2 regions of the Cytobacillus sp. ABV4_503 genome follow, and region 1 is predicted to be linked to the other one. Evidence: a T-box and tRNA genes for the amino acid it is inferred to sense, from the RefSeq annotation. Region 1 holds a T-box; the other holds one or more tRNA genes.
What was found. A T-box is a leader RNA that pairs with one kind of tRNA and senses whether it is charged. The one in region 1 lies ahead of thrS (threonine--tRNA ligase), so its partner is inferred to be a tRNA-Thr.
Positions count from the first base shown of each region.

Region 2: it has a tRNA-Thr gene. The T-box ahead of thrS (threonine--tRNA ligase) is inferred to sense a tRNA for this amino acid. The anticodon was not compared.

Region 1 covers NZ_JBSWTH010000001.1:305,370-314,804, reverse strand. The annotation lists gene ACXAD1_RS01675 (ArsR/SmtB family transcription factor) at 64-756, shown strand; gene ACXAD1_RS01670 (hypothetical protein) at 813-938, opposite strand; gene ACXAD1_RS01665 (sensor domain-containing diguanylate cyclase) at 1,267-2,820, shown strand; gene ACXAD1_RS01660 (cytidine deaminase) at 2,884-3,282, opposite strand; gene ACXAD1_RS01655 (nucleoside hydrolase) at 3,528-4,454, shown strand; gene ACXAD1_RS01650 (YhgE/Pip domain-containing protein) at 4,744-6,903, shown strand; T-box leader at 6,972-7,205, shown strand; T-box leader at 7,245-7,477, shown strand; T-box leader at 7,519-7,750, shown strand; gene thrS (threonine--tRNA ligase) at 7,803-9,002, shown strand; gene ACXAD1_RS01640 (cyclic-phosphate processing receiver domain-containing protein) at 9,211-9,435, shown strand, end outside.
Region 2 covers NZ_JBSWTH010000002.1:30,105-39,539, reverse strand. The annotation lists gene glmS (glutamine--fructose-6-phosphate transaminase (isomerizing)) at 1-976, opposite strand, end outside; gene ACXAD1_RS25170 (hypothetical protein) at 1,035-1,196, opposite strand; gene glmM (phosphoglucosamine mutase) at 1,454-2,803, opposite strand; gene ACXAD1_RS25160 (CdaR family protein) at 2,838-4,148, opposite strand; gene cdaA (diadenylate cyclase CdaA) at 4,141-4,968, opposite strand; gene ACXAD1_RS25150 (anti-sigma factor family protein) at 5,146-5,781, opposite strand; gene sigW (RNA polymerase sigma factor SigW) at 5,798-6,361, opposite strand; gene ACXAD1_RS25140 (Spo0E family sporulation regulatory protein-aspartic acid phosphatase) at 6,535-6,693, shown strand; gene rocF (arginase) at 6,732-7,637, opposite strand; tRNA gene ACXAD1_RS25130 (tRNA-Ala) at 7,832-7,907, opposite strand; tRNA gene ACXAD1_RS25125 (tRNA-Gly) at 7,912-7,986, opposite strand; tRNA gene ACXAD1_RS25120 (tRNA-Lys) at 8,055-8,127, opposite strand; tRNA gene ACXAD1_RS25115 (tRNA-Gln) at 8,283-8,357, opposite strand; tRNA gene ACXAD1_RS25110 (tRNA-Tyr) at 8,422-8,505, opposite strand; tRNA gene ACXAD1_RS25105 (tRNA-Thr) at 8,521-8,596, opposite strand; tRNA gene ACXAD1_RS25100 (tRNA-Val) at 8,602-8,677, opposite strand; tRNA gene ACXAD1_RS25095 (tRNA-Glu) at 8,682-8,756, opposite strand; tRNA gene ACXAD1_RS25090 (tRNA-Thr) at 8,784-8,856, opposite strand; tRNA gene ACXAD1_RS25085 (tRNA-Asn) at 8,893-8,967, opposite strand; rRNA gene rrf (5S ribosomal RNA) at 8,989-9,105, opposite strand; rRNA gene ACXAD1_RS25075 (23S ribosomal RNA) at 9,359-9,435, opposite strand, start outside.

The DNA.
Region 1 (9,435 bases):
ATCATTGTAAGGGGTAAATATTTCAATTATCATCGAAATATGGATTACATGGAGGAATAAGATATGAATATGAATTCAAATGTAGCAAAAGTCGCTTCTTTGGTCAGTGAACCAAGTCGGGCAGCCATACTAACCGCCTTATTGGATGGCCGGTATCACACCGTAAATGAACTGGCCCATATGGCCCGGATTAAACCGCAAACGGCCAGCTTTCATCTCAAAAAAATGCTGGATGCTCAAGTGGTTTCAGCAGAAAAACAGGGAAGGCACCGATATTATGGCATCATGAATCAAGAAGTTGCCCAAGTGATGGAATCCTTTCTATCTATTGCGCCTGCTGCAGAAATTAAATCTTTTAAACATGCCTCTGAAGATAAAGCGATCCGCTTTGCCAGGACGTGCTATGATCATCTCGCTGGAAATTTAGGTGTGCAGCTAACTGAATCGTTAAAAAGAAAAGGATTTATTACAGAAGAAGATGATACATTTAATATTACGGAAGATGGAAAAGCATTTTTTCACTCCATGCAAATAGACCTGACCTCATTGAAAAAGAAGCGCCGCTCTTTTTCCCATAAATGTCTGGACTGGAGCGAAAGACGCCATCATCTTGCAGGCGCACTGGGGAATGCCATCCTGGAGAAACTTCTGGAACGAAATTGGATACAGCGCATCCCTAAAACCCGCGCCATCAAAATAACCCCTCATGGAATGAAGGGACTTAAGGAAACATTTGCTATAGATATGGATAGATAAAATAAAATGGTTCCTACACTTTTAGATGTGGGAACCCTGTTCTTAAACCCCTTCACTCAACCCAGCCACTGCTGATTGTATGCTGCGATTCCCAATATTGCCCCCACACCTGCACCAAATGCTAAACCCCAAATTGTCCACATCGCTTTTTTATTCACTTGATTTTTATCCTTTTCTTCCATGTCATCACCTCCTCACAATAGCCAAGTTCCACTTTAACAAGAAGACCATGCTCGTAAAATCACTGAATGGGCCCTCTTGCATAGTAAGCAGGTGTTATACTTCATGCTCTGATAAATTTATATTTAAATTCTCCTGCCGAAAATGATTTCTATAAATTATTGGAAAATCCTTCTTATTAATCCCGCTAGTTCTATAGAAAAGAACTGCTTCCACAATCTCCACCCTGGAAATCCTGCTTATTGAATGTTGTGAGGCTCAAAAGTCATATGGTATATTCTATTAGGTTATTTGTACTATAAATAGCACTTTTTTTATTGGTGAAGAGATATGAAAAAACCTATTAGATTAAGCATCCAGTGGCTTATTTTGAGTTTACTGGCTTTCGCTATGCTCGGCACCTTAGCCGGAAGTATCATTTCAAGTGCAGTGGTAAGCAAGAACAACCTGGAGAAAAATTATTTAATAGAGAATCAATATTATGCTCAAAAACTGGCAGCTACAACGGATTCTTTATTTGGAAATATGATTAAAAATCTGACGATGGAAGCAAAAAATGAGGATTATTTGACTGCAGATTCCCATGCAATCCATGAGGAGTTAGAATTTATTTTGCAGTCGACTACCTTTTTTAATTCTATATTTTTTGTGGACAAAACTGGTCGTATTGCAGCATCTGCACCTGATATGGCTTTAGAGGGGACAAAACTGAACAGTGTCGGTGCAAATGAAGCTCTGGAAAAGAAAGTTCCTTTAATATCAAAGCCATATGTAGGTGTGACCGGAAAATTAATAATGCTTATTTCTGTCCCTGTTTTTGATGATAATGGATCATATGGGGGATTTCTTGCCGGAACTATCTATTTACATGAAGAAAACAGTCTGATCAAGGTTCTGGGGCAGCATCCCAAGCATGAAAACGATTCATATGTGTATGTGGTTGATTCTGAAGGAAATATTATATATCACCCGGATAAAAATAGAATTAACGATAATGTGAAAGAAAACAAAGTTGTACAGCAAGTTTTAGAAGGAAAGAACGGAAATCAGGAAGTCACGAATACCAAAGGTATATCCATGTTTGCCGGATATGCCTCTGCTACCTCAACAAGTAAATGGGGAATTATATCCCAGACTCCTAAAAAGTCTGTGATGAAGCCAGCCATGGAAATGGCCAAGCAAGTTACCCTGATAGCCATTCCATTTATGATGTTTGTTTTTGTCCTGACCCTGATCATGATGAAAAAAATAGTGAACCCCATCAGGAATTTAGCTTCTTACGCAAAGCAGGTTACCACAGAACCATCGAGCCCTGCGCCCTACATTCCCGGCTGGTATTATGAGTTAAAGGAATTGAAGCGTGCTATATTAGTAGCTGTTGATTTTTATCAGACAAAACTGACTGATGCGGAGAGTGAATCGAATCTGGATCCGCTGACTGGCTTCTATAATCGCCGCTTTTTAGAAAAAAAGATTAATGATTTTGATATATACTCAATCATCTTATTTGATATTGACCATTTTAAAGCTGTAAACGACCAATTTGGGCATCAAGTTGGAGATGAAGTGTTGAAATTTCTGTCTGCATTGGTTAAGAAGGAAACGAGGGCAAGTGATTTGTGCTTCCGCATTGGCGGGGAAGAATTTTTAATTATCCTTCCCAAAACCGGTATTCACATTACCGAAATCGTTGCAGAACGGATAAGGAAAACAACTGAATGCACCACAAGCCCATCCGGAAACCCAATCACTGTATCGATGGGAATCGGCAGCTTTCCCGCTGCAGCCGGCAGCTTTTCGGAATTAATGAACAGAACTGACCAAGCGTTATATAAGGCAAAGCACGAGGGAAGAAACAGAGTGGTTATTGCAGGTGAAGACTAGTTCACGAGAAAATAAGAGGGCAAGCTTTGATGAATATCTCTCAAAGCTTGCCCTCCATTTATTTTACATCTCTAAATCCGTAAATGCATACGGCAATAAATGCTTTAATGTCAATTCTAAGATTTCTTTTTTCTCATTCGTTAAGTAAACTGGCATATCCGGCATACAGAACTCGGCTAACACTTGTCTGCAGATGCTGCATGGCGGAAGAAAATCTGCCGTATCGCCCGCTACAGCAATAGCTTGAAAATCACCTTTTTTGTAACCGTTCGCAATTGCAGTGAAAATAGCTGTTCTCTCGGCACAATTCGTTGCACCTAACGAAACATTTTCCACATTCACTCCATTAATGACAGTGCCGTCTTTTAGCAATAATGCTGCTCCAACCGGAAATTTGGAATAGGGAGCATAGGCTTTCTCCTTCATACTGCGTGCACTTTCCATCAATTGCTCTTTATTCATAGTTACCCATCCTTTTCAAAGAAGAATGAACTTTTCACAGTCCCCTTAGGCCAATGTAAAATTGGCAGGATTTTTATCATATATTTTTTTGAAATGTTTGTCAATATCATGTTGAAAGCCTCTGCAAATATTATCAGACCTGCCCTGACAGCTTTTTCACCTAAAGTTAACCACCTTTATGACATAACCCGCTTCCCTATTTGATATGTTATAGAAATGGATATTTAGTATTGGGGGAATAGAAAATGAAAAACATCATTTTGTTTGCTGACCCAGGGATTGATGATTCCATTGCCATCATATATGCCCTTCTTAATCCAAGCATAAATGTGCTAGCTATCGTATCGAGTTATGGGAACGTTACAAAAGAACAGGCAACAGATAACATCGCCTATTTGCTCAAACTGGCCGGCAGACCGGATATCCCTATTATCGGAGGAGCTAATAGCCCTTCATCAGGGGAAATTCCCAGGTTCTATCCTGAAATTCATGGAGAGGAGGGATTGGGCCCTATACGGCCTCCAGAGGATGCAAAAGGGGAACTGACCAATTTCTCGGAGCTCTACACCATTATAAGGGAGAACCAGGACGTAACTATAGTAGATGTGGGGAGAAATACCTCATTAGCTGCACTATTTATATTAGGGGAAAATATTTCAGACAACATTAAAGAATTTTTTATAATGGGTGGGGCTTTTCTGGTTCCTGGTAATGTAACACCCTCAGCAGAAGCCAATTTTTATGGTGACCCTATCTCTTCTCAGCTAGTATTGGCAAATTTAGATAACATCTATGTAGTTCCGCTTAACGTCACGAACAAAGCTATCATCACAATGGAGCATATTAAAATGATTCAGGAAATGACTGACAATCCAGTGATTCAAATTATGGATGAAGTGATGGAATATTATATAGAAGCCTATAAAAAACTTATTCCTGGAATTAACGGTGCTCCATTACATGATGTTGTAACTCTCTTCCTCATGGTCAACCCGGAAATGGGACGTTCTATTAGAAGAGATGTGAAAATACTAACAGCGGATGAAGGAAGAGGTACGTCCATTGCTGATTTCAGAGTCAGTTCCAAGCCTTCTGAAAAGAATAAAAATATTTTTCTGGATTTTAATTATCAGGGATTTATTGAAGATTTTATAAAAGTAATGAGTTCTTAAGCAGGGAAGCTGGATCATTTAACTTTCTGAATGAGCACCAAAAATCGGACTTGTTCGCTCGCAGCTCCCCCTGTCTGAAGGAGCGCCAAGTCCGGACTCGTTCGCTCAGGTTTCTTCTCCTCTTGTCCGAATGAGCCTGCTCCTTTAGCCCCTAATTGAATTTCCCTCCCCCTTCTGTTTTTACCCAGTTTTTTTAAAGGTATAAAATTGTTGTTAACAGCGGTCCTGAATATATTTAATGGATTATTCACAAAATCTATAAGAAGACGGGCAGATTGGACTGAACAGCATGTGGAAAATTTATAAAATGGATATTAGAAGTATTTTTACGAATTGGGTGGCGGCAGTATTAATCGGAGGCTTGACGCTGCTCCCTTCTTTGTATGCCTGGTTTAACATCGAGGCTTCCTGGGATCCCTATAGTCAAACGGATCAGCTTCCAGTAGGAATCGTGAATGAAGATGCCGGAGCAGTGGTTCGTGATAAGGACATACATATTGGAGATGACATCGTCAAGGAACTAAAGAAGAATAATGATATGGACTGGCACTTTAATGACCGCAAAAACGCAATGGATAAGGTGGAATACGGCGACTATTTTGCTGTCATTGTGATTCCGGAAAATTTCTCTCAGAAGCTGGGAACTGTCATTGACAATCAGCCCGAAAAAGCGAAAATCGAGTATTATGTGAATGAAAAAATCAATGCCATTGCACCTAAAATCACAGAAAAGGGTGCAGGCGGGATAGTCGATACGGTTACAAGCAATTTCATCTCAACCGTTAACGGCACTATTTTTGAGAAGTTTAATGAATTGGGTCTGGAGATTGAAAAAGACCTTCCGGATATAAAGCGGTTCGAAGAGTATGTTTTTCAAATGGAGGAAAAGCTTCCTGAAATCCATTCCTTATTAAGCAGCTCCCTGTCAGATGCAGAAAATGCCCAAAAAATGATTGATAAGGCACAAGCACTCGTTCCTGATGCCAAACGCGCAACAGGAAACGGTCTGCAGACCATTAATGAAACGATGAAATTTATAAATGAGGCTGAGAATCGCCTGAATGCAATGGAGCCCCAGATTCAGGAGAATCTGGAGAAGGTCCAGAATATGGCGGTAAAGGTGAACGATTTTATCTCTTCGGTTCAATCCTCTGATTTGAACCTGGACCACGGAAAGGAAATTAGCAATCAAATCAAAGAGCAGATAGCGGGTTCACTTCAGAATATTGAGACTATCGGAACAGCACTAAAGCAGCTGCAGGAATCCAATAAGGAACAAGGCACAAGCCAGAATCAGGAACAAATCAATCAGGCTCTGGAACAATTAGCCTTAGTAAAACAGGAACTGCAGACGATCCAGGAAAACGGACAAAAGGTCAATGCCTTTCTTTCAGACAAGCAGCAGGAAGCGGATGATCTAATCACCCGGCTTCAGGAAAATTCAGCTGCAGCTGCAGGCAGGATCGACGCATTCGTTAAAGAATATAATGAAAACATCAGCCCATCCATCAAGCAGGAAGTGGCCAGCGCCAAGGAAACATTGAGTAATGCCCGGAATATCCTGACTGAAATACAATCTGCCATTCCTGAAATCGAAAGAATCCTTGCTAATACAGAGGGGAACTTAGGTGAAGGAGAAAAAACGCTTAAGCACATCATCGGAGAGTTTCCATATGTAAGCGAAAAGATCAATCAATTAGCCGATCGGATTCGGGACATCCAGGGCGAGACAGACATCAACGAGATCATTGAGCTGCTGCAAAATGATCCCGAGGCAGAGAAGGATTTCTTCGAGGAACCTGTTCTCCTCAATAAAAACAGTCTATTCCCAATCCAAAATTACGGAACAGGCATGACTCCCTTTTATACCGTACTTGCGATATGGGTAGGAGCCCTTCTATTAATTTCCCTTTTGGCTACAGATGTCCATCATCCTGAAGACTTTACGGGAAAACAAATCTATTTCGGCAAACTGCTCACCTTCCTAAGCATCGGTTTTGCACAGACTCTTGTGGTGACAATAGGAGATATCTTCATTCTGGGTGTGGATGTGGCAGAACCGGTATGGTTTATCCTGTTTGGACTGATTAGCAGTTTAGTGTTTATATTAATTGTTTATACATTAGTATCTGTATTTGGCGATGTCGGAAAAGCCATGGCGATTGTCTTGCTGGTGCTTCAGATTGCGGGTGCTGGCGGAACCTATCCGACCGCCTTGCTTCCTGAATTTTTCCAAACCATCCACCCCTTCCTGCCCTTCTCTTATGCCATTGATTTAATGAGAGAAGCTGTTGGAGGCATTGTTTGGGAGAGAGTATATAGAGACCTCCTGAGTCTAATGCTAATCGGTTTCATTGCACTATTAATTGGAATCTTCCTGAAAGAGCCATTAAGCAGAAAAACGAAAGCACTGATGAAGAAATCGAAGGAATCGGGGTTGTTTCATTAGGGTCCAAAAGTTTTATTAACCCTCTTGACCTTTTCCAAAATGTGTATTAAAATCAGTAAAAATATTCAATATGAGCTATGAAAAGGACACGAATCTTTCTTTATTTTTCTTTCCAGAGATCAGGGCCACCGGCTGTAAGCCCTGAAGAAAAGAGATTGGTTTACCGCCTTGGAGCTATTATGGGGAAATGATCTAATCAGAGTATCTATAATCGGGTTATCCGTTATCTTTTTGAGCATAAAGCAGTCTTTCGGAATGCTTTATGGAATTAGGGTGGCACCACGACCGCACTCGTCCCTTTTGCTGGGATGGGTGCGTTTTTTATTTTATTTAAAACTATATAGTTAGCGTTGATAAGGACACGAATCTTTCTTTGTTTTCTTTTCAGAGATCAGGGCCCTCGGCTGAAAGCCCTGAAGAAAAGGGAATGATTTACCACCTTGGAGCTATTATGGGGAAATGATCTATTTCAGAGTATCCATAATCGGGGAACCCGTTATCTTTATGAGCATAAAGCAGTCTTTCAATAGCTTTATGGAATTAGGGTGGAACCACGGCCGCACTCGTCCCTTTTGCTGGGATGAGTGCGGCTTTTTATTTTAATTAAAACTATAAGTTTAAGCGTTGAAAAGGACATGAATCATTCTTTATCTTCTTTCCAGAGATCAGGGCCACCGGCTGAAAGCCTTGAAGAAAAGGGAGTGATTTACCGCCTTGGAGCTATTATGGGGAAATGTTCATTTCAGAGTATCCATAATCGGGGGATCCGTTATCTTTTTGAGCATAAAGCAGTTTTTCGATTGCTTTATGGAATTAGGGTGGCACCACGACCACACTCGTCCCTATGTTTGGGAGGAGTGTGGTCTTTTTTTATAACTAAAAATCAGGAGGAATTGAAAATGGAAGCAGAAAAAATAAATCATAGAAAGTTAGGTCAAGAACTGGAGCTTTTCACATCCATGGGGGAAGCCCCAGGAATGCCTTTTTTCCTGCCAAATGGAATGGTGATGCGAAATGAACTTGAAGGTTACTGGAGACGAAAACACCAGCGGGCAGGCTATCAGGAAATTAAGACACCGATTATGATGAAACAGGAACTTTGGGAACAATCCGGCCATTGGGATCATTATCATGAAAATATGTATTTCTCAAATGTGGATGAACAAAATTATGCGATAAAGCCTATGAACTGCCCCGGTGCGATATTGGTTTTCAATAGCAAACGGAGAAGCTACAGAGAATTGCCTCTCCGCTATGCGGAGCTCGGATTAGTCCACAGACACGAACTCTCAGGTTCTTTAAATGGACTGTTAAGAGTCCGGTCGTTCACTCAAGATGACGCTCATTTATTTGTGAGGGCTGATCAAATTGAAGCAGAGATTGATAAAATACTTGTCCTAATTGACGAGTTCTACTCCCACTTTGGTTTTGACTATAAAGTTGAACTTTCAACACGCCCGGAGGAATACATGGGATCAAAGGAAATGTGGGAACGTGCTGAAGGGGCTTTAGAAACTGTTTTAAAAAACAAAGGGGTTAACTATCAGATTAATCCTGGTGATGGGGCGTTTTACGGGCCGAAAATTGACTTTCATATATTGGATTCACTCGGAAGAAGCTGGCAATGCGGTACTGTCCAGCTGGATTTTCAAATGCCGCAAAAGTTTAATTGTGCTTATGTTGCCGAAGATAACAAACTTCACCTTCCCATTATGATTCATAGGGCCATCTTTGGTTCAGTTGAGCGATTCATGGCCATTCTAATTGAACATTTTGCTGGCGATTTCCCACTGTGGCTGTCACCTGTTCAAGCAAAAATCATTCCCATTTCAGATGCCCATGCAGAATATGCAGACTATGTAAAATCACAATTTGAATCAGCTGGTATCCGTTCTGAAGTCGACTTCAGAACAGAGAAAATGGGACTCAAGATCAGAGAAGCCGAAAAACAGAAAGTTCCCTGCATGCTGGTGATTGGTGATAAGGAAATGGAGCAGCAATCCCTTTCGCTGAGAAAACGTAAAGAGGGAAATATCGGTGTGATGAGCATACCGGAAGTAATCGAACGATTCAATAATGAAATAAACGCCGGCAGATAGACCTTTCAAGCTCAGAAGGATTTTATTCCTTTTGGGCTTTCCTTGTACATCACCTTTTTTATAGCCTGTAAACATAATGGGTGCACCAACTTCCAATTATCCCCTTTAAGGTACCTTTACTTACATATGTATGTTACAATGAAAGGTGAATCAAACCCTTAGGGTCAACTTGACTTTTCTTAGTCACCCCTTCGAAAGGGGGATAAAATTGGAGAAAATAAGCGTATTCCTGGATGATTATCGGAAAGCGCCTGATGGTCATGTATTAGTTGAGACCATTGATGAGTGTATCCATTTGCTTCAGACCTTTGAAATTGACCACTTGTCTTTAGACCATGATTTAGTAAGTAAATCGAGAAATGGTCTTATGCTTGTTCATTTAATGGTTCAAAAACAGTTATTTGCGGATCGCATAACTGTTCACTCTGCCAAT
Region 2 (9,435 bases), on a different contig from region 1:
TTGAAATATGAACTTCAACTGGAATTTTTGCGATTTTTTCAATAAACTGCTTTCCAACAAGACCTGCATGATAAGAAGTCCCGGCAGCAATGATATAAATGCGGTCTGCATCGTTCATTGCTTCAACGATTTCCTGGTCGATTGTCAGCTCGCCATTATCATTTTGATACTTCTGGATGATTTTGCGCATCACTAAAGGCTGCTCATCGATTTCTTTCAGCATGTAGTGAGGATATGTTCCTTTTTCAATATCGCTTGCATCCAATTCGGCGGTATACGGATCCCGGCTGATTTCCTCGCCATTCAGCGTCTGGATTTTTACAGCATCTTTTGTGACAATAACGATTTCTTTATCCATTAATTCAACATATTGATCTGTAACTTGCAGCATCGCCATTGCGTCAGAAGCGACTACATTGAATGTTTCACCTAATCCAACCAGAAGAGGGCTTTTGTTTTTTGCAACAAAAATCGTTTCATCGTTTTCTGCATCCAAAAGGGCGATCGCATATGAGCCTTTTAAAAGTGTCAGCGTTTTGCGGAACGCTTCTTCAGTATTAGAACCTTCGTTCAAGAATAATTCAATAAGCTGAACGATGATTTCTGTATCTGTATCACTTTTAAGGGAAACTCCCTGCAAATATTCGCGCTTTAAAATGTCATAGTTCTCAATTACGCCATTGTGGACAAGCGTTAAACGGCCGGAGTTGCTTTGATGAGGGTGAGCATTTACTTTGCTTGGAACACCATGAGTTGCCCAGCGGGTGTGTCCAATCCCTGTGTTTGCCATCACATCTTCATCAACAATGCTGCGAAGATCCGCAATACGGCCTTTTTCCTTGAAAACCTGAACGCCGTTATCATTCATAACCGCGATGCCAGCTGAATCATAGCCTCTATATTCAAGCTTCTCCAAGCCCTTTAATAAAATTTCCTTTGAATCTAAGTTTCCAATATATCCAACGATACCACACATACTTCTCTTCCTCCTAATAATGAAGGGGCAAGAAGCCTTTTCGGGGCACTCCTGCCCCTTATCTCTGTTTTTTATATTCGTCGCTCAATGGGGCAATACAGCCTCTTGGATGAGCGTATTTAGTTTTAGCATTCCCTTCTCTTTGTCCATTCAGTTGCCCGAATGTTTTAAAGAAGAAATCATCGGTTGTGCTTTCAACCGGGAGGCATCCGCCGAACATTCGATAAACCTCCTCCTCGTCAACTAATCCTTACGTCCAGGATCAGTTCAGGCGCTTTAAATTAATTTGTTCACTATCCACCTTTCTCTTTTTGAATGAAGCTGTCTTGTATTCATAAATACAAAAACAGGATTATCATACATCAAAGTCAGACTTCCGTCAACAGATAAATGAATATGGAGAGGATGGAAACTCCCACAAATTAAAATATGCATAAGGGAGTTCAGGAGTTCCCTTATGCATATGAATTGTGCTGCTTATTCTTTTAATCCCATTTCACTTTCAACAACAGCAGAGATGCGCTCTACATAAGACGCGCACAGCTCACCTGTTGGCGCTTCTGCCATTACACGGACAAGCGGCTCTGTACCGGAAGGGCGGACAAGGATCCGGCCGTTTCCGTTCATTTCTTCTTCAACCTGCGCAATGACTTCTTTCACTTTTTCATTGTCAGTCACATGGTGTTTATCTGTAACACGGATGTTCACAAGCTTCTGCGGGAATTTCTGCATTTCGTTTGCAAGCTCAGATAGCGGCTTTTTGGTTACTTTCATGATGTTAACAAGCTGAAGGCCTGTCAAAAGCCCATCTCCAGTTGTGATGTAGTCCAGGAAAATAATATGTCCTGACTGTTCTCCGCCAAGGTTGTAGCCGTTCTTCTTCATTTCCTCCACAACATAACGGTCGCCTACAGCTGTCTGAACACTTTCCACACCATTGACTTCAAGCCCTTTATAGAATCCAAGGTTGCTCATCACAGTGGAAACTACTGTGTTTTGCTTAAGCCTTCCCTGCTCTTTCATATATTTTCCGCAAATATACATGATCTGGTCGCCATCTACAATATCGCCATTTTCATCAATGGCAATTAAACGGTCTCCATCGCCATCAAATGCCAAACCTACATCTGCTTCTTTTTCCTTAACAAAGGCAGATAATGCCTCAGGATGTGTAGAACCAACTCCTGCATTGATATTTAATCCGTTAGGAGATGCTCCCATCATTGAAAGATCAGCATCAAGATCAGCAAATAGGTGTGTTGCCAGCGGAGAAGTGGCACCATGTGCACAATCAAGCGCAATGTGGATGCCAGAGAAATCTTCATCAACCGTCTGCTTTAGGTATTGAAGATACTTCTGTCCGCCTTCAAAATAATCATTTACCTGTCCCAGGCTGCCTCCGACCGGTCTTGGAAGCTGGTCTGCTTCCATATCCATTAATACCTCAATCTCAGCTTCCTGAGCATCAGAAAGTTTAAATCCATCCGGGCCAAAGAACTTGATTCCGTTATCTTCAACAGGATTATGGGATGCAGAAATCATTACGCCAGCTTCTGCACCCAGTGCTTTTGTTAAATAAGCGACGCCAGGCGTTGAAATGACTCCGAGACGCATAACTTCTGCTCCGATTGATAATAGCCCCGCTACAAGTGCGCCTTCCAGCATATGGCCCGAAATACGGGTATCACGGCCGATTAATACTTTCGGACGATCATGGTCCTTTGTTAATACATAACCCCCAAAGCGGCCCAGTTTAAAAGCCAGCTCCGGTGTCAGTTCACTATTTGCAACTCCTCGTACTCCATCTGTACCGAAATATTTACCCATTTTATAATCGCTCCTTCTAACTTTAAAAACTATATTAAGCTTCTTCTTTTTGCGTAATCGTTATGGTCGCTTTGCCTGCTGCAGGTTTTATATCCACCCCTGAAGGGCCATCGACGCTGATTGGCACCTCATGGTCACCTTCACCAAGGTCTGCCAGGCTCAAATATATATTAAAATCTTCTGCTTTGAGATCCTGAACCGTGCTGCTTTTACCGGTAACCGTAATACTTGTCCGTCCGGAAGCTGGGTTTTTAAGGACCGCTTCATATTCTTCAGCTAATTCCACTAAGTTGATGGGGAGGCTTGAAAAGGTTTTGGTTTCCTCTTGTTCCTGTGCCTCTGTTTCTTCAGCAGGCTCTTCTGTATTATCCTCTTCATTCACATTCTCCTCAGTGCTGACGTCTACAGTCGCCTTCACTGTCTTAGGATCCACTGCAGAAATCCCATCCGGAATAATAACCGGCAGGGTGAGCACGGTATCTTTTTCAATCTTGCTGACATCCACCTCTACCCTGACACTTTCAGTCTCATTTAATATTTCTTCCCGGCCCGTAATAGAAGCCTCGTCAACATCGAGTTCAATCGAATTAATGGTAACACCATCTTGAGGTTCTCCCTTCCGGACGATCGTAACGGGAACCGTCTTGCTTAACTGCTTAACAGGTACTGTTACTTGAATCACTTCGGGTTCCACAATAACATCAAGCTTATTCATCTCACGGTCCAATACCCTGACAGTTGCTTCATTAGTGATTGTCTCGGTTATTGGCCCCTTTACATCAAGAGTTGCTTTAACAAAGCTGATCCGCTCAATCACTTCTTTTGCTCCCGTGATTTTTACCGTCTTTGGTTCTGCAGATGCCGCTTCGGCGGTATAGCCCTCACCAAGCAGGCCATTATTAAATTCTGCATCCACTTTAAATTCCTGGGTCACTTTTTCATGGACTGTCACATCTGCATATTGCGGATTGATCGTCACATCAAGTTTATCTGAGATATCGCGGATCTTAATTTCCACTCGTTGAGAGCCAGTTTCTGCATTTGTCAAATCTACATATACTTCAAAATTCTGCTGTTTTTTTGCTGGCTCAAGGTGGCTCTTGGGACCCTCTATGCTCAAATCAACAGTATCCGGAATACCGGTAACAACCAGATTTTCCGTATCATAATAGCTTTTCACAGGGACATCTTCAATAATGTCTGAATCCTGCTGGCCTGGAACGTTAATGTCCTTTAATTCCTTATCTGCATCATATACTGAATCAAATAGAAAAAGTGCCAGAATCAAAGCAACAATTTTCATGAACCAGCGGGTGTCTACCAATTTATCAATTAACTTATCCATTCTTTTTCCCCCTCCAGTTCCAAAGACCTGAAGAAGTCTGCTTTATTTTATGTTGAACAAGCAACTCATTTGAAAGCATATCTTTAAAAGTTTCAGCTTTTAAATCACGGTGCAGCTCACCGTTTTTGGTTAAGGAAACACTTCCTGTTTCCTCTGAAACGATAATGGTAATACTGTCAGTTACTTCACTTATACCTAAAGCAGCCCTGTGTCTGGTGCCCAGCTCTTTTGAGATGAATGGACTTTCTGACAGCGGCAGATAACACGCTGCTGCAGCCACACAATTCTTTTGAATGATAACGGCTCCGTCATGCAGCGGTGTATTCGGTATAAATATATTAATCAGGAGCTCAGATGAAATTTTGGAATCCAGCTGAATACCGGTTTCAATATAATCGTTCATCCCTGTTTCCCGCTCAACTGAAATAAGCGCCCCAATGCGGCGTTTAGCCATATAATCCACAGCCTTTGCAATGGATTCGACCAGTTTCTCCTGATTTTCCTCCTCCTGATTAGCCGTCCTTGAGAAGAATCTTCCTCTTCCCAATTGCTCCAGTGCTCTTCGCAGCTCCGGCTGGAAAATGATTATGATGGCCAGAAATCCCCAAAGAAGCACTTGTTCCATCATCCATCCTAATGTTTGCAGGTGGAACTTGTCGCTTGCTACTTTAACCAGAATAATGACAAAAATCCCCTTCAGCAATTGGACAGCCTTTGTTCCTTTAACAATCATTATGAGCTTATAGATGACGTACCAGACAAGGAGAATGTCTATTGTATTAGCCAACAATTTCAAAATAGAGAAATCTGCAAACGACATTATCCTTCCTCCAATTATATATTTCAAAAGCAAAAATGCTTAAAGTTCTTTTATGTAACTTTCATATTATATCATATTTAACGCTAATTCCAATTTTGAGACAACAGACACCACTCTGGAAAAATAAGCACACTAAGAACCCCTGCCTTAAAGCAGGGATTCTTACTATGGTTATGACTATTTCTCTTTTTCTGTTTCTCCGCTTTCAAATACATTAACAGCATCCTTGGCTGCCTTTTTGATGTGATACCAAAGCCATTCGAAAATGGCATCAACCTCTTCGATTTCTCCGGTAACATTACCGGCTGAAGCCATGTACTGCTGGCCATTGATGACCGTAACATTTCCCTCTATTTCGCCCTGGATTTCCAAGTCACCGTTCTTAACCACTACATCGCCTTTTACCACTTCACCTTCCGGTACGATCACCTTATCGTTTTGCACCACAAGGTTTGGCTGCTTAGAAACCGATAATTGGTGATCCTGATCCCAGGAAGAAGCGACGCTTCCCATCATCAGAACAAGAAAGAGGGACGCCGCAGTTAAAAGCGGATGATGCCTGAACCAGCGCTGGACACCGACTTTCCGCTTTTCTTTGGGCAATTTCGCCATAACGTTTGCCGTAAAATTTTCAGGTGCCTGTATATGTGAAGTGCTTTGGACTAAAGCGATCGTCTTCTTTAATTCATGGAAATGAATTTGGCATTCCTCACAGTTCTGCAAGTGTGCCCTTAATTCCATCTCATGTTCGGCTGAGATCTCTTCATCTAGGTACTCATGCATATAAACAACCATTTCTGCTGGACATTTCAAAGTTCTCACCCTCTTTTTAAACGTATCTTAATTGATTCCTAAGTGCTTCCCGGCCCCGGTGAATCCTGGTTTTAACCGTTCCCAGAGGAAGGTCGAGCGTTTCACTGATCTCGTTCAGCGATAATTCTTCAATATATTTTAAAACAATAACCGAACGATATTTCTCCGGAAGCTTCGATATCTCCCTTTGGATTGTTTCCTGCAATTCCAGACTTTCTACATCTTCTTCAGGCAGCCTCGCATCGGAAGCAATTTGAGAATACATGTTCAGTCCATCCGTTCCTGCGACCTCTGCATCCAGATAATAATCAGGCTTCTTTTTTCTGATTCTGTCTATACATAGGTTTGTGGCAATCCGAAAAAGCCACGTGGAAAACTTCAAGTCAATATTAAAGCTGGCAATGTTTACATAGGCTCTTAAGAAAGCCTCCTGAGCGATATCCTCTGCCTCATGCCTGTTTCCCAGCATTCTGTAGCATATCTGAAAAACTTTATCTTTGTATATTTCAACAACTTCAGCATAAGCATCCTGGTCGCCCTTTAATACTTGCTTTATCCTCTTCTTTACGATTGTCTCCATTTTTTACCTCAGCTCCAGTGCGGCTAATCGATAATACGAACCGATAGCGGAAAAGGTTTCATTTTAATAAAAAAACATTCAATTTCTATATTAGCAAATTTTTACTTATTCTGGTTTAATTTTTTTCTTTTAGGGTATAAAAGTACTAAATTATTCGAAAAGGGTTGGTTACGGTGTGTGTTAAGGAATTATTGAGAGATATTGAGGATTGCCGGTCAAGAATGATGCAGTTAGCAGCTTCCGCTTCTTTTACAGATCACATGGTAGTTGATACGAGCACGAAACTCGATCAGCTTCTAAATAAATATTATACACTCACAGCAAAAAAATGAGCAGAACTTGTTTACGTTCTGCTCATTTTTATTTTCTATTATAGAAGCTTTTCGCCAAATAATGAACCCATTAGCGCGACTGCCACGGTAGCTGTTTTATTTTTGTCATCCAAAATTGGATTAACCTCTACAAATTCAGCCGATGTTATGATCTGAGCTTCTGCAAGCATCTCCATGGCCAAATGGCTTTCACGATAGCTGATGCCGCCAATAACGGGAGTTCCAACACCCGGTGCATCATGCGGATCCAGTCCATCCAAATCCAGAGACAGATGAACACCATCTGTATTTCTTTCTTTTAAATATGTAATAGACTCCTCCATAACTTTGGTCATCCCAAGCCGGTCAATTTCGTGCATGGTATATACTTTAATGCCTTTTTCCTTAATTAGCTCCCGTTCTCCTTCATCCAAAGATCTTGCTCCAATAATAACAATATTCTCCGGCTTAACCTTTGGAGCATATCCTCCTACATTGGTTAAAAGCGGGTGCCCAATTCCCAGGCTTACTGCAAGTGGCATGCCATGAATGTTCCCTGAAGGTGAAGTTTCAGCTGTATTTAAGTCCCCGTGGGCATCATACCAGATTACTCCAAGATTTTTGTAGTGCTTCGAAACACCGGCTAATGTTCCAATTGCGATGCTGTGATCGCCGCCAAGTACTAATGGAAAAGAACCACTTTCTATTGCTTTATCAACTTCTTCTCCTAGTTTTTCTGTCTTTTCAGCAATAAGGTCCAAGTTTCTAAGATTTGAATTTGGATCGATTTGAACTTCCGGACGGCCGATGGCAATATCACCCTGGTCATGGACTTCTTCGAATAAACACTTTAATCGCTCATTTACACCTGCATATCGGATCGCACTTGGTCCCATGTCCACACCGCGTCTCATCTGGCCAAGATCCATCGGCATTCCAATTATCGATAATTTCTGTCTTTTCATATTACAAGTCCTCCCTTTCCCTTCATACTCTTATTTTAACCGCTTTCAAACACATGACTCAACTCGACAAAATCGTGTATATATATGCGGCTGCCGGGGAAGGTAATCTTAAAAATCAAGGTGTTAACTTTCCAATAAGAGAAATAAAAAATCCCTAAACCATGCTGGTTTAAGGATTGTCGAATTATGTATAATGGTGGAGCCTAGCGGGATCGAACCGCTGACCTCCTGCGTGCAAAGCAGGCGCTCTCCCAGCTGAGCTAAGGCCCCATTTTGGAGCGGAAGACGGGATTCGAACCCGCGACCCCCACCTTGGCAAGGTGATGTTCTACCACTGAACTACTTCCGCAAAAATATTTATATTTACAAGTAAGACCTTCAGGAGTCGATTCCCAAGGTCTGTGTTTTTCTATAAAGTGAGCCATGAAGGACTCGAACCTTCGACCCTCTGATTAAAAGTCAGATGCTCTACCGACTGAGCTAATGGCTCAAAATATAATTCTGATGCCTAAACTTAATTTGCAGATGTGCTTCAAAGCCCTGCGGTCTTTGTCGCAGATTTTAAAAGCTTGCCATTCAGGGATGTAACGCTTCGATGCTGCATTCTTTTAAAATCCTCTACCAACTGAGCTAATGGCTCGAAAATGGCTGGGCTAGCAGGATTCGAACCTGCGAGTGACGGAGTCAAAGTCCGGTGCCTTACCGCTTGGCTATAGCCCAATAATTACAAAATAAAAAGGACATTCATAGCTTGTCCAGTTTTTTGTGTTTTATTAAGAATAAATGGTGGAGGGGGGCAGATTCGAACTGCCGAACCCGAAGGAGCGGATTTACAGTCCGCCGCGTTTAGCCACTTCGCTACCCCTCCATCTATAAAAAAAGATGGTGCCGGCGAGAGGACTTGAACCCCCAACCTACTGATTACAAGTCAGTTGCTCTACCAATTGAGCTACACCGGCAAATATGGTGGAGGATGACGGGATCGAACCGCCGACCCTCTGCTTGTAAGGCAGATGCTCTCCCAGCTGAGCTAATCCTCCATTATGGTGACCCCTACGGGATTCGAACCCGTGTTACCGCCGTGAAAGGGCGGTGTCTTAACCGCTTGACCAAGGGGCCTAGTACTCTAGTTGTCTACATTAAGAGAGCTTCCAACCGGGCTCGAACCGGTGACCTCTTCCTTACCATGGAAGTGCTCTACCTGCTGAGCTATGGAAGCAACAGCTCATAATTCCCAAAAGGGGCTTTATGAAAATGGCTCCGCAGGCAGGATTCGAACCTGCGACCGTTCGGTTAACAGCCGAATGCTCTACCACTGAGCTACTGCGGAAAAGTGGTATTTTAGTAAACAGCCCGGCAGCGTCCTACTCTCACAAGGGGACAGCCCCTAACTACCATCGGCGCTGAGAAGCTTAACTTCCGTGTTCGGTATGGGAACGGGTGTGACCTTCTCGCCATCGCCACCAGACTATTTTTAAAAGACAAGTATAATTGTACTTTCTTTTAATGTTTTTTTCAAGAGAGAATTTCATTTTTTCGTTCCCTCAAAACTAGATAATGCATGAAGAAGTATTTTGCCGAGTATTCACCAATGACTTGTCTAGCTTCGGCTCCTAACTTCTCGGCCGTTTCGATCCGTCCCTCCAAATCCCAAAACCAGGATTTGAATGGCCGGCTCTCCAACGTCTTTCGAAGTTGAACAGTCGCCTCCGCTTTTCGTTTTGGTTAAGTCCTCGATCGATTAGTATCAGTCAGCTCCACATGTCGCCACGCTTCCACCTCTGACCTATCAACCTGA